2 regions of the Pedomonas sp. V897 genome follow, and region 1 is predicted to be linked to the other one. Evidence: predicted binding sites of a transcription regulator. Region 1 holds the regulator's gene; the other holds the start of a gene.
What was found. Region 1 encodes LexA, which represses DNA repair genes until DNA is damaged. Its sites were predicted from a motif close to GTTCCNCNCTTGTTCT; they were not measured.
Positions count from the first base shown of each region.

Region 1 (7,013 bases):
ATTGCCCAGGCGGCGGACGCCATCGACACCGGCCGGGCGGCCGGGCTGCTGGATCGCTGGATTGAGATGACGAAGCGCGACTGATGACCGACACTCTGCAACGAATTCTGGATACCAAGCGCGAGCATGTGGCCCAGTGCAAGCTGGCCCGGCCGCTTTCCGCCCTGGAGGCCGACGCCCGGGCGCAGGAGCGTCCGCGCGGGTTTCTCGACGCGCTGGAGAAGGCGCGGCGGGAGAAGCGCTATGGCCTGATCGCCGAGATCAAGAAGGCGAGCCCGTCCAAGGGCCTGATCCGGGCGGACTTCGACCCGCCCGCGCTGGCGGAAGCCTATCTGGCGGGCGGTGCGACCTGCCTGTCGATCCTCACCGACGAGCCCTATTTCCAGGGCAGCAACGCCTATCTGCGGGCTGCGCGCCGGGCGGTGCCCCTGCCGGTGCTGCGCAAGGACTTCATGATCGACCCCTATCAGGTGGTCGAGGCCCGGGCCATCGGGGCGGACTGCATCCTGCTGATCATGGCGGGCCTTGAGGACAGTCAGGCGGCCGAGCTGGAAGCAGCGGCCGAAAGCCTTGGCATGGACGTTCTGGTCGAGGTTCACAACGCCGAGGAACTGGAGCGCGCCACCCGGCTCAACTCCCGTATGCTTGGCATAAATAACCGCAATCTCAAGACGATGACGGTTGATATTAACACGACGGTTGAGCTTGCGGCCATGCTGCCGCAGGGGTATCTCATCGTCGGCGAGAGCGGCCTCAGGACCAAGGCGGATCTGGATCTGCTGGCCAGCCACGGCGTCACCACCTTCCTGGTAGGCGAGTCCCTCATGGCGCAGGCCGACGTGACGGCGGCCACCCGGTCCCTGCTCGGGCTGGCGGCGGAGTAGCCTGTGTCGGGCAACCCGTCCCACACCGGCCTCACCCACATCGGCGCGGGGGGCGAAGCCCACATGGTCGATGTCTCGGGCAAGGCCGCCACGGAGCGCCGGGCGGTGGCGACCGGGCGGATCGTCATGTCGCGGGAGGCCTTCGTTGCCATTCGGGACAACGCCATTGCCAAGGGCGACGTGCTCTCTGTCGCCCGGATTGCGGGCATCATGGCGGCCAAGCGCACCTCGGACCTCATTCCGCTGTGCCATCCCCTGCCCCTCCAGAAGGTGGCGGTGGATTTCGCGCTGGAGGAGCAGACGCCGGCCATAACCGTTTCCGCCATGGTGAAGACGACCGGCCAGACAGGCGTCGAGATGGAAGCGCTGACGGCCGCAAGCGTTGCCCTGCTCACGATCTATGACATGGCCAAGGCGGTGGACAAATCCATGCGGATCGAGGGCGTCCGCCTTCTGGAAAAGACGGGCGGCAAGTCGGGCACCTACAAGGCTGATCAGGCGGAGGCGTGATATGCTGAGCGTGGCGGAGGCGCAGTCCCGTGTTCTGGCTGCGGCGGGCGCGCGCCGGCGTGAGGCCGTCCCTCTGGCCGAGGCGCATGGCCGCTATCTCGCCGAGGATGTGACCGCCCTCCTCTCCCAGCCGCCGTTCCATGCCTCCGCGATGGATGGCTATGCCGTCTGCTTCCGGGACATTGCCCCCGGCATGATCCTGCCGGTCATCGGCGAGGCCATTGCGGGCAAGGCATTCGATGGCACGGTCGAGGCGGGCACAGCCGTGCGGGTGCTGACCGGCGCGCCGATCCCCGAGGGCACGGATACGGTCATCCTGCAAGAGGATGTGGCCTACGAGGACGGGGCCATCCGCATCATGGAGGATCTGCCCGCTGCTCCCGGCCGCCACGTCCGCAAGGCGGGGCAGGATTTCGCGGCGGGGGCCGTGCTGTTGCAGGCGGGCGCGAAGCTCACCGCGCGGGCCATTGCCCTCATGGCGGCAGCGGGGCATGGGACTGCCCCGGTTTACGCCCGGCCGCGTGTTGTGATCGTCTCGACCGGCGACGAGCTGGTGCCGCCGGGCGAGACGCCGGGCCGGGACCAGATCATCAATTCCAACGGCGTCATGCTGTCGTGCCTTGCCCGGGCGGCGGGCGCGGAGGTGCGGGATCTGGGCATCCTGCCGGACCGGCACGACGTGATCCGCGACGCCCTCGCCAAGGCTGCGGCCGAGGCGGACATTCTGGTCACCGTCGGCGGCGCGTCGGTGGGCGACCATGACTATGTGCAGGCGGCGCTGGTCGATGCGGGCGCCACCATCGATTTCTGGAAGATCGCCATGCGTCCGGGCAAGCCCATGATGCTGGGCCGCCTGGGCGACGCGGTTGCCATCGGCCTGCCGGGCAATCCGGTCTCGGCCTATGTGTGTGCCCAGCTCTTCCTGCTGCCGCTGGTACGCCATCTCCTCGGGGCGGCGGCGCCCTTCCCCGCGCCGCTCGAGGCCCGGCTGACGGTGGGTCTGCCGGCCAACGGGCCGCGCGCCAACTACCAGCGGGCGGCGGTGACGGCCGGACCCGGCGGCTGGGAGATCACCCCCTTCCCGGTGCAGGACAGCGCCATGCTCTCCCGCCTCGAGGCGGCAAATGCCCTGCTCATCCGCCCCGCCAACGCGCCGGCCGCGGAAAAAGGGTCTAATGTCGCGTTTCTCCCCCTCAACAACGATTGACGCCCGTGTGGAACTTTCATAGAACGTTCATAGTCTGTTCCACAAGGACTTGGGCATGCTCACCCGCAAGCAACATGATCTGCTGATCTTCATCCATCAGCGCCTCGAGACGACCGGCATCTCCCCGTCGTTCGAGGAAATGAAGGACGCGCTCGGTCTCAAATCGAAGTCCGGCGTGCACCGGCTCATCAATGCTCTGGTGGAGCGCAACTTCATCCGCCGCCTGCCCAACCGGGCGCGCGCGCTGGAGGTGTTGCGTCTGCCGGAAGCGGCGGCTCCCGCCCGGGGCGCCAAGCCGCAGCTGGCGAGCGACCGGGATGCGGCGATTGCGGCCGCTGGCAACGTGGTGCGCGGCAGCTTCGGCAAGCCGAAGGAATCGCCTGCGGCATCGAACTCGGCCTTTGTGGAAATTCCGCTGCATGGCCGCATCGCGGCCGGTGTTCCCATCGAGGCGCTGGAGAGCGACCGTCTGCTGGCCGTGCCTCCGGCCCTGCTTGGCCCGGGCCAGCACTTTGCGCTGGAGGTCTCCGGCGACTCCATGGTGGAGGCGGGCATTCTGGACGGCGACTATGCCATTATCCGCAAGGCCGACCATGCGCTGGACGGCGACATCATCGTCGCGCTGGTGGACGATGGCGAGGCCACGCTGAAGCGCCTGCGCCGCAAGGAAGGCAAGGTGCGGCTTGAACCGGCCAACGCCGCCTACAAGACGCAGGTGTACGACCCCAAGCGTGTCCGCATCCAGGGCAAGCTCGTCGGCCTGATGCGCCGGTACTGAGCCCGGCGACTCCCCGGCTGTCCGGGGCGTGCTTGCAGGGCGCGTCGATCATGGGACACATCGATCGCGGGGCGCATCGATCACGGAACGTATCCACGGAACGTATCGATCGCGGGGTATTGCGTGCCTATCGCAGGAGGGTGTGAGGCCCTCCTGCCGACCCTTCCCGCGATCTCCCTTGTTCTTCCCCTCTTGTTCTTCCCCCTCCTCTTGTTCTTCCCCCTCCTCTTGTTCTTCCCCCTCCTGTTCTCCCTCCTCTTGTTTTTCCCCCTCGTGTTGCTGTTTTCTTGTTCGGGCTGTCCGGTTGATCCGGCCCCTTGCCCTGCCCTGTCAGGCGCCGCCACAGAACCGGCATTTGCACCGCCGTCTGACCGGGCACGTCCCTGAAAACGACGGGGTGCAGGGGTCCGAGACCCCTGCAAACATCCCTTCCCCCTCGCCTCACCCTACCCCATCTCACTGCCCGGCAGCGGCCCAAGGGTGGCGGCCACGGCGGATTTCGGCACCCTCGATGGCGATCCGGCCGTCAGGGCGGACGCGCAGGGTGACCGCGCCGAGGCGGTCGCGCGCGGGGGCGTCCAGTTTCAGAAGACGGGGCGCGCACCAGCGCGGCAGGCGGCGGGGCGCGACGACGATGTCGCTCCCGGTGCAGAGCTGGCGCAAGGCGGGGGCGTCGAGCCAGCCGCGCACAAGCGTGACGGTCCACCAGCGCCCGGCCCGCCACAGGGCGGCCCGGCACACCGTTTCGTGGCAGTCCGGCAGCAGATGCGCGTCCGCCGCGTCGGTGAGCGAGGTGGCGGCGGAGGCGTCCAGCCCGCTTTCCTCCAGCCACATCTCCCGCGTGAAGCCACCCCGGCGCAGGCTGGAGAAGGCCAGGCGTCCGTCGTCAAGCCGCGCCGCGATGAGGGCGCCGTCCCGGCTGACGAACAGGTCGGGCGCGGGGGTGGTCGCGGCCAGCGCCAGCCCGGCGGCAACGGCTGCCGCTCCGGCGAGGCGCAGGCGTGTGCGCCACAGGCAGATCCAGAGCAGGCCGAACATGAGGAGGGCGAAGGCCGCCGTATCCAGCGTCCGCCAATGAACGACCGCCCCGTCCCAACTTGAGACCTCCCGCGCCAGGGCGAGGATGAGCGCGATACCGCCGCGCACCCAGGCGGTTACCCAATCGAGTCCGCCCACGCTCTCGGCGAGCACCGCCGCCATCAGCCCCGGCATCACGACCACGCTCGTCAGCGGGATGGCGATGAAGTTGGCGACGACGCCATAGACCCCGGTCTGGTTGAAGTGGGCGATGGCGATGGGGGCGATCATGGCCTCCGCCACCAGGCTGCTGAGGATGAGCGCCCCGCCCCAGCGCAGCGCCCGCGCGAGGGGGCCGTCGCCCTGCTGGCGGCGCAGCCAGCGGTCGGCAAGGCGCGACTGGTAGAGCGCCACCAGCCCGGTCACGGCCGCGAAGGAGAGCTGGAAGCTGGGGTTCAGCACCGCCTCGGGCCGGACGAGGAGGATCACCCCCGCACCTGCCGCCACCAGCCGCAGGCTGATGGCCTGGCGGCCGAGGAGAAGCCCCGCCAGCACGATGAGGGCGGCAATGCAGCTTCTGACCGTCGGCAGGCTGCCGCCTGCGATGAGCGTGTAGGCCACCGCTGCCAGCGCGGCCGCGAGGGCGGCGATGGTCTTGACCGGCACGCGCAGCGCCAGCCAGGGGGAGAGTGCCAGCAGGCGGCGGACGAGCAGCATGACCAGCGCCGTCACCAGGCCGATATGGAGGCCGGAGATGGAGATGAGGTGGGCAAGGCCGCTGTTGCGCATGGCCGTGCTCACCTCCTCGGGCAGGCCCGAGCGGTCCCCCGTCACCAGCGCGGCGGCCATGCCCCCCTCCTCGCCGCCAATGCGGGCCTTGAGCCGGGCGCTCAGCCGCTCCCGCGCCGTCTCCACCGCGTCCGGGAGGCCCGCCCCGTGACCAGCGGGCCGTTCGACCGTCACCGCGCCCAGCACCGCGCCGACCGCCCCCACGCCGTCGAACCAGGCGCGCTGGCCGAAATCGTAGCCGCCGGGGATCGCCGGGCCGGGCGGCGGCTGGAGCCAGGCCTTCAGCCGCACCCGCGCGCCGCGTGTGACCGCCGCGCCCGGAGCCTGACGGCTGGTCAGGCGGACGCGTGCGGGCGTCTCTTCCGGGGCGAGCCGTTCGATGGCGGCCACCCGGATCAGCAGCCGCGTACGCCCGTCCGCCAGCGCCTCCCGCGACTCGATCGTCCCCGTCAGCTCCCGCGCCGCGCCCGCCAGCGGGAACACCGGCGCGCGCACCATCTCCGCCCGCGCCCAGGCGAGCGCGAGGCCCAGCGCCGCCAGCACCGCCGCCCGGGCGAGGAGTCGCCCGGCAACGCCGCCGCGCCAGCACAGCAGCGCCAGCCCCGGCAAGGCGGCCATGGCTGCCAGCCAGTGTTGCGGCCCCGGCAGGGCGAACCACGCGGCGATGCCGCCGCCCAGCGCCACGGGGAGCCACAGCGGCCATTGCTCCCGCTCGGCCAGCAGCAGGCCGTCAAGGCGCGCAGCGACAGCACCGGCAACGGCAGCAACACCGGCAGGCCCGGCGATTCCCCGGTCCGGCCGGCCGTCCGGACGGATTTCCGCCCCTGTTTCGGCATGCGACGTTTGAACCACTTGCCCCGCTGTGCTAGAGCCGCCCCAACGATTTTAACCACCAGTTTCGGTCAGGTGTACGATGGGTTCAAGTCCAACCCCGGTGGTCACGCGCTTTGCGCCATCTCCGACCGGTTTCCTCCACATCGGCGGTGCCCGCACCGCGTTGTTCAACTACCTGTTCGCCCGCCACTTCGGCGGCAAGTTCCTGCTCCGCATCGAGGACACGGACCGCGAACGCTCCACCCAGGCAGCCATTGACGCCATCATCGATGGCATGAAGTGGCTCAATCTGGAGTGGGATGGCGAGATCACCTACCAGTTCGCCCGCGCCGAGCGCCATGCGGAGGTGGCCCGCCAGCTTCTGGCGGAGGGCAAGGCCTACTACTGCTACGCCACGCCCGAGGAGCTGGAGGAGATGCGCGCCAAGGCCCGCGCCGAGGGCCGCCCGATGAAATACGACGGCCGCTGGCGCGACCGCGACCCGTCCGAAGCGCCTGCGGGCGTGAAGCCGGTCATCCGCCTCAAGGCGCCGCAAACCGGCGAGACCACCATCCGCGATCTGGTGCAGGGCGAGGTTACCGTCTCCCACGAGCAGCTGGACGACATGGTCCTGCTGCGGGCGGACGGCACCCCCACCTACATGCTGGCCGTGGTGGTGGACGACCATGACATGGGCGTCACCCACGTCATTCGCGGTGACGACCACCTCAACAACGCCTTCCGCCAGCTCGCCCTCATCCGGGCGCTGGGCTGGCCGGAGCCGGTCTATGCCCACATCCCGCTGATTCACGGCGCGGACGGCGCCAAGCTCTCCAAGCGGCACGGCGCGCTGGGCGTGACCGAATACCGCGAGATGGGCTTCCTGCCGGAGGCGGTGGAGAACTATCTCCTGCGTCTGGGCTGGGGCTATGGCGACGAGGAGATCATTTCCCGCCAGCAGGCCATCGAGTGGTTCTCCATCGAAGCGGTGGGCCGTTCGCCCTCGCGCTTCGAC
Region 1 is NZ_JBPPGG010000002.1:381,135-388,147, reverse strand. It holds gene trpD (anthranilate phosphoribosyltransferase) at 1-84, shown strand, start outside; gene trpC (indole-3-glycerol phosphate synthase TrpC) at 84-884, shown strand; gene moaC (cyclic pyranopterin monophosphate synthase MoaC) at 888-1,394, shown strand; gene ACSJJU_RS07760 (molybdopterin molybdotransferase MoeA) at 1,396-2,601, shown strand; gene lexA (transcriptional repressor LexA) at 2,657-3,379, shown strand; gene ACSJJU_RS07750 (ComEC/Rec2 family competence protein) at 3,836-6,037, opposite strand; gene gltX (glutamate--tRNA ligase) at 6,099-7,013, shown strand, end outside.

Region 2 (7,013 bases), on a different contig from region 1:
ACAGACCCCTGCAAACAGAAAACCGCGAAGCGGGAGAGGCCTCAGCCGGCGAGCAGATCCCGGCATGTCTCCCGCAGTTTCGCCTTCATCACCTTGCCCATGGTGTTGCGGGGCAGGTCGTCCACCAGCACATAGGCCTTGGGCTGCTTGAAGCGGGCGAGCGTGCCGGAGAGGGCGGCGGCGAGTGTTTCCTGCGTCACCGCGCCGGGGGCCTCCGGCACCACCACGGCGACGACGCCCTCGCCGAAGTCCGGGTGGGGCACGCCGATCACGGCGCTTTCCGCCACGCCCGGCACGGCGTTCAGCGCCTGCTCGATTTCCGCCGGATAGACATTGAATCCGCCGGAGATGATGAGGTCCTTTGCCCGGCCCACCAGGGTGATGCGCCCGGTCTCGTCCCGGACCGCCACGTCGCCGGTGATGAAGAAGCCGTCGAAGGTGAAGCTCCCGGCGGTTGCCTCCGGCTTCTTCCAGTAGCCCTTCAGCACGTTGGGGCCGCGAATTTGCAGCACGCCCGGCTGGCCCGCCGGGGCCGGGGCGCCGTCCTCGCCCGCCACCCGCGCCTCGACGCCCGGCAGCGGGAAGCCCACGGTGCCGGGGATGCGCCCTTCCACCTCGTAGGGGTTGGAGGTGATCATGGCCGCCTCGGTCATGCCGTAGCGCTCCAGGATGCGGTGGCCGGTGCGCGCCTCGAACGCCTCGAAGGTCTGCGGCAGGAGGGGCGCCGAGCCGCTGATGAACAGCCGGATGTTCCGGCAGGCCTCCCGCGTGAGGCGCGGGCTGGCCAGCAGGCGGGTGTAGAAGGTGGGCACACCCATGAACACCGTGGCCTCCGGCAGGCGGTCGATCACCGCGTCGGCGTCGAACTTCTCCAGCAGGAGGGTGGTGTTGCCGTTCCACAGCGCCAGATGCAGCGCGACGAACAGGCCGTGGGCGTGGAACAGCGGCAGGGCGTGCAGGACCACGTCGTCGGCGCTGAAGCGCCAGCAGGCGTGCAGCGCCTCCACGTTGCTGGAGAGGTTGCGGTGGGTGAGCATGGCCCCCTTCGGCCGCCCGGTGGTGCCGGAGGTGTAGAGGATAGCCGCCACGTCGTCCGGCTCCATGCGGGCGATGGCCGGGTTGGGCACCGCCTCGGTGACGAGCGCGCAGAGGGTGCTGTGGCAGCTGTTGTCGCCCAGCGTCTCGACCGGCACGGCCCCGGCGCCCGCCGCCGCGGCCGCCCGCGCGAGCGTGTCGCGGTTGCCGTCGCTGCCGACGATGAGCCGGGGCCCGGCATCCTGAATGAAATAGGCCAGCTCGGCCTCGGTGTAGCCGGTGTTGAGCGGCACGATGATCGCGCCCAGCGCCAGACAGGCGAGGTAGAGGAACACGAACTCGGGCGTGCGCTCCACCTGCACCACCACCCGGTCGCCCCGGCCGACGCCGAGGCTGTCCAGCACCGTGCGGTAGCGGCCCACCCGCTCGGCCAGATCGCCGAAGTTCAGCAGGGCCTCGCCGCGCCACACGAGGCAGGGCTTGGCCTCCAGCCCCGCCTGACGCGCCAGGAATATCCCGTAAAGATTGGCACTCATGCCCTGTCCTTCACCTTCCCCTCGGCATTGCCCCCGCCCCCGTCGGCGCGGGTGCTCCCGCTCATGACCGCCGGGAAGCGCCAAACGCAACGACAGGTCAAGCAGCAAACAGAAAATCAGGCGCAGGTGCAAGTTGTCAGCCAGGCTGTTCAGCCGAAAAAACCGTGGATGAACCAGTCGGGCGCGGCGGGGGCCTCGTGCGCCGCGCCGCCGTAGAGGCCGTGGCGGAACAGCCAGAACCGCCGCCCTTGCGCATCCTCCACCACGTAATAGTCGCGGGTGCGCTCGCCGTCCTGCGCCTGCCACCACTCGGGGGCGATCCGCTCCGGGCCGATGGCGCGCACCACCCGGTATTCCAGCCGCCGCCACACGAAGCGGGCGGGCGGGCCTTCCGGCACCTCGGCGACCACGCTCACCGCCTCCGGCCGGTCGAGCAGCAGCAGGGGGCGCGGCCGGTCGAGATCGAGCGCGGCCCTGTGCGCCGGGCGCTCCCGAGGCCCGCGCGCACGCGGGCGCAGGGCCTCCGCCCGCTCCGGCACGTGGCTTTCCCGCGCCGCCAGCCGGTAGACCGCGCGCTCCCCCAGCCGGTTGGCGAGCCGGTCGCCCAGCCGGGCCAGATCCAGCGCACCGCGGTCGCCCGCGAAGCTGTCCTGCACGGCGGCGAGCGGCGCGGCCTCCACCGCCGCCAGACGCAGGCTCTCGATGCCGAAGCCCGGGTCCAGCGCCTCCAGCCGGGGGGCGAGCAGGCGGGCGATATGCGCCGCATCCCGGGTCGGCTCGCCCATGCCGGCCACGATGTCCTGCCGCGCGCCGTCCGTGCGGAACGCGGTCAGCTGGAGGCGGCGCACCCCCAGCCCCTGCCGCGCCAGCAGCGCCGTCAGCTCCGTCAGGAGGCGCGGCAGCCAGGCTTCCACCAGCGCGCGGTCGATGAGCGGCGCGCCGAAGCTGCGCGTCACCTGCAACAGGGCGGGCGGGTCGAGCGGCGTCACCGGCTCGCCCCGGTCGCCCAGCGCCTGATCCAGCCGCGTCACCACCGCCTCGGCGTGCTGCCTCGCCCGGAAACGCCGCGCCAGCGCCGCGCGCGGCAGCGGCAGCAGCTGGCCGATGCGCTTCAGCCCCAGAAGGCGCAGGGCCGCGACCACCTCCGGCTCCAGGCGCAGCGCGGCCACCGGCAGGTCGGCGAGCGCCAGCCGCGCCGCCCCTTCCGGCACCACCGTCTGGTCGTCCGCGCCGAAGCGGGCGAGCGCCCACGCGCAGCCCACCGTGTCCGCCAGCGCCAGCCGGGCGGTGAATCCCAGGGCGTGCAGCCGCCGCGCCAGATCGGCGAGCAGGCCGTGCTCCCCGCCGCGCAGGTGGGCGCAGCCCGTCACGTCCAGCAACAGGCCGTCGCGCCCGTCCACGCCGACGATGGGCGTGTACTGCCCGGCCCAGCGGGCCAGCGCGGCGAGCGCGGCGGCATCCGCCTCCCGGTCGATGGGCGCGGCGGCCAGCGACGGACACCAGGCGCGCGCATCGGTCAGCATCTGCCCGACGCGCAGCCCCGCCGCCCGCGCGCCCTCGTTCAGCGCTGCAAGGGAAAGGCCGTGCGGCCCCGCCTCCACCAGTGCGAATTCACGCGGCTCGGCGTCCGGTCCGGCGCTGCCCGGCTGCAGCCGGGACCGCCGCCTCAGCGCCTGTCGCCGCCGCTCCAGCGGCCAGTGCGGCAGCCAGAGCGAAACCACCCGTCTCGTCATCCCAAACCACCCTGAAGCGCGCCGGCGGCGCGTCCCGCGCCCGCACCAGTTCCAGATCCCACACCGGACGCCCCGGCGCGCGAGGCGCGTGCGGGTCCGCCAGACCGGGAGCGGAGGCCACGCGCCAACGGGTCTGCGCCGCGCTGCTGCCGCCGAGCCGCCCCTCCATCGCCAGCCACAGGCACGGCAGGCCCGCCTCGCCCGCCGCCAGGCTGAGCCGGCGGGAGGCAGCGAACGGCAGCGGTGCGCCCACGCCCACCACCGCCTTCAGCGCCCGGCCCGCCTTCAGCCCCTCCTCGGCGGCCCAGGCCACGTCCGCCGGGCGGCGCACGGTGACAAACAGCAGGTCGCCGGGGTCGAGCCCGGCCTGGAGCAACCCCGGCCCGTAGGGGCGGCCGTGCTCGGCCACCACCGTGCCGGAGAGAATCCACAGCACGCCCCGCGCCCGGGCCCGGTTCAGGCCGGCGGCGTCCGCCCCGTCCGGCAGGCGTTGCAGCAGCCCCGCCACCACGCCCGCCAGCGCCGCGCCATGGCCGGGGCCGCCCTGCCCCCCGCTGCTCCCCCCGCTGCTCCCCCCGCTGCCGAGACCCCATTCGTGCAGGCCGTCCCGCGCCAGCCCGCCGCCCAGATGGTCGTCCAGCGCGGGGATGCCGAAGGTCCAGCCACGGGCCGCGCCCGACTCGCCATCCCGCGCCTCCAAGGCGGCGCCGCGCCCTTCCAGCTGCGACACCGCCGCGCGCAGCTGCGCCAGAATCTCCCGCTTTTCCGCTGTTGCCGTCCGTGCCGTCATCATCCACCCTGTTCGATACGCCCAGCAGAACTGCCCATGGAAACGCAAATGTTTCCGTTTTGTTCTCACCGGGGGCGGTATGAGTCAAGTCGTCCATATTACGGATGCGACGTGCTGCGTTCGGATGCGGAGCGAACAGGGCAGTGCCTGCCCCCAGAGAGAATATATTCGCCCCCGGATGATACGGGGACGTACGATTAATATAGCCACTTCAGATACTTGGGCGTTAGGGTGCCCGTGCCTGCTCAAAGGCAGGAGTACGCCACAGCGTACTCTCCCCTGGCAGCGTTCCGGTTTCATCGAGCCGGGACGCGCAGACCAGCCCGTGGGCATCCCTGCCGCCGCCCACGGCTTCAACACCGCGCCGGGCTACGGTGGGTCACACCCGGCACCCCCTTCCAGAAGGACCGCCCTGCCGGGTTTTTCCAGCCGGGTTTCTCCTGCCGGGTCTCTCCAGCCGGATTTTCACATATGCGGTACGGCTGCGTCTCGGAGGCGCCGCCAAAGATGCGGTCGCAAAGATGCGGTCGCGCGCCCCACAAATAAATCGGGTCAATGTAATTAATAATATTAAGTAATATTCAGATCTACGACCCTGACGCTCTCGATTCCCCGCGCCCTTCTTGCGTACAAAAAACGACGCCGGACTGGATGAGCCAGCCCGGCGACAGCAGAGTTAATTCTGCGAATGCAGAAGGATACGGTTATGAGCCACCTTGTCCTTCTGGCCTTGAGGCTACTCCGGGTCACGATCTTGATCAAGATTCGGATTGGCAGATAAGACCAGCCCGGCCATGAATGCCCGCCAGAAGGCACACCGGGGGTCTTGAAGCCAGCCTTGCCTCATCAACATTCAGGTGGCTCTGGGCGGCGGGGCGAGAGCTTCTGCCACAGGCTCTCCCCGCCCCCGCATTTTGCCCCCGCATTTTGCCGGGCCTTGTTCTCCGGACATTTTTGGTCGAACCCCGCTTCGGCCAGATTGACGCCATGCCGGCACTTGCCCTATCTAATGCGCGGAGCGCGGGTATGATGTAATGGTAGCCTGCCAGCTTCCCAAGCTGGACGCGCGGGTTCGATTCCCGCTACCCGCTCCATCTGCTCCCCTTTTCCGCGCGCTGTCTTCGCAGCGCGGTTTTCCCCAAAGCACCTTCGTCAAAGCACCTTCGTCATGTAGGCCGCGTCCGCGCCGTAGCTGGCCAGTTTCTGCTGCCAGTGCGGGCTGTCCACCGGCGCGAAGCCCCGGGCGCGCCAGAAGCCGCCCGAGTTGTTCACCGCCACCAGCGCCATGGTCGCCAGACCGGCCGCGCGGGCGCGCGCTTCCAGCAGCCGCACCGCCGCTGCCCCGGCCTGCATCCCGCGCGCGGCGGGTAGCAGGGCGAGGTCGTGAATGTAATAGACCCGCGCCGCCCCCTCCGGCGGCAGGCGGCCCAGCAGGGTGTTGAGCGGCGGCACCGAGTCCGCCGCCCACGGGTGGGTGAGGGTGTAGCCGATCACCGCACCGTCCCGCCCCTGGCGCAGCACGAAGCAGCCTTCGGGGCAGAGGGCGAATCGCTCGGCGAGCACCGCCCGGTCCTCCGGGAAGGCGGGGTGCACCACATCGGCCACGGCGGCGATGGCGTCGACGTCCGCCGCCGTCATCGGCTCCCAGCGGGCCGGGGGCGGCGTCATCTCAATTCTCTGCCAGCGGCTTCAGCGGGATGAGCGCGACCAGGCTGATGACGCCCGCCGCCGCGAGATACAGGCCGACCGGCATCAGCCCGCCCTTGGCGGCCAGCACCTGCGCGATCATCGGGGTGAGCGAGCCGCCGATGATGCCGCCGATGTTGAAGGTCATGGACGCGCCGGTGTAGCGCACGCGGGCCGGGAACAGGCTGGGCAGGAACGCACCCAGCGGGCCGTAGACCAGCCCCATCACGAACAGCGCGAGGCTGAGGTAGAGGAAGATGGCGAACAGCGAGCCGCTGCCGAGCATGGGCGCCATCAGCAGCCCGGCAGGGACGGTGAGGATGCAGGCGGTCATCAGCACCAGCCGGGGGTTGGCGAAGTCCGACCACACGCCCGCCAGCACGATGCCCACCGCCATGAACAGGATCGCCCCCAGCATCACCTGGAGGAAGGCCTCGCGCCCGTAGCCGAGCGTCGTGGTGCCGTAGCCGAGGATGAACGCGGTCGAGAGGTAGAACAGGGCGAAGCAGGAGACCACCGCGAAGGTGCCGCCGATCAGCGCGCGCGGGTGCTGGCGCACCACGGCCGCCAGCGGCACGCGCTCGGGCGGGGCTTCCTGCAGCGCGCGGGCGAAGGCGGGGGTTTCGGCGAGGCGCGTCCGCACCCACAGCCCGAGGAAGACCAGCACGGCGCTGAGGACGAACGGGATCCGCCAGCCCCACCGCACGAAGTCGTCCTGGCTCAGCGCCAGCCCGAGGAGGAGGAACAGGCCGTTGGCGGCGATGAAGCCCACCGGCGCGCCGAGCTGGGGGAACATGCCGAAGCGGCCCTTCCAGCCCCTGGGGGCGTTTTCCACCGCCAGCAGCGCCGCGCCGCCCCATTCGCCGCCGAGGCCGAAGCCCTGGCCGAAGCGCATCAGGCAGAGGAGCACGGGGGCGAGCCACCCGGCGGTCTCGTAGGTGGGGAGAAACCCGATGGCGACGGTGGAGCCGCCCATGATGAGCAGCGAGGCCACCAGAGTCGACTTGCGGCCGATCTTGTCGCCGAAGTGGCCGAAGGCGACGGCGCCGATCGGCCGGGCGATGAAGGCGACGCCGAGGCTGGCGTAGGCGGCCAGCAGTTGCAGCGACGGGTTGTGGGAGGGGAAGAACAGCGGCCCGAACACCAGCGCGGCGGCGGTGGCGTAGATGTAGAAATCGTAGAACTCGACCGCCGTGCCGGTGAGGCTTGCGCCCAGCACCCGCCCGGTCGGAT
Region 2 is NZ_JBPPGG010000001.1:614,911-621,923, forward strand. It holds gene ACSJJU_RS03050 (AMP-binding protein) at 42-1,571, opposite strand; gene ACSJJU_RS03055 (Y-family DNA polymerase) at 1,721-3,292, opposite strand; gene ACSJJU_RS03060 (ImuA family protein) at 3,183-4,097, opposite strand; tRNA gene ACSJJU_RS03065 (tRNA-Gly) at 5,115-5,188, shown strand; gene ACSJJU_RS03070 (GNAT family N-acetyltransferase) at 5,247-5,762, opposite strand; gene ACSJJU_RS03075 (MFS transporter) at 5,764-7,013, opposite strand, start outside.
Region 2: the regulator LexA is predicted to act here: its motif matches at 4,145-4,160, upstream of ACSJJU_RS03060 (ImuA family protein).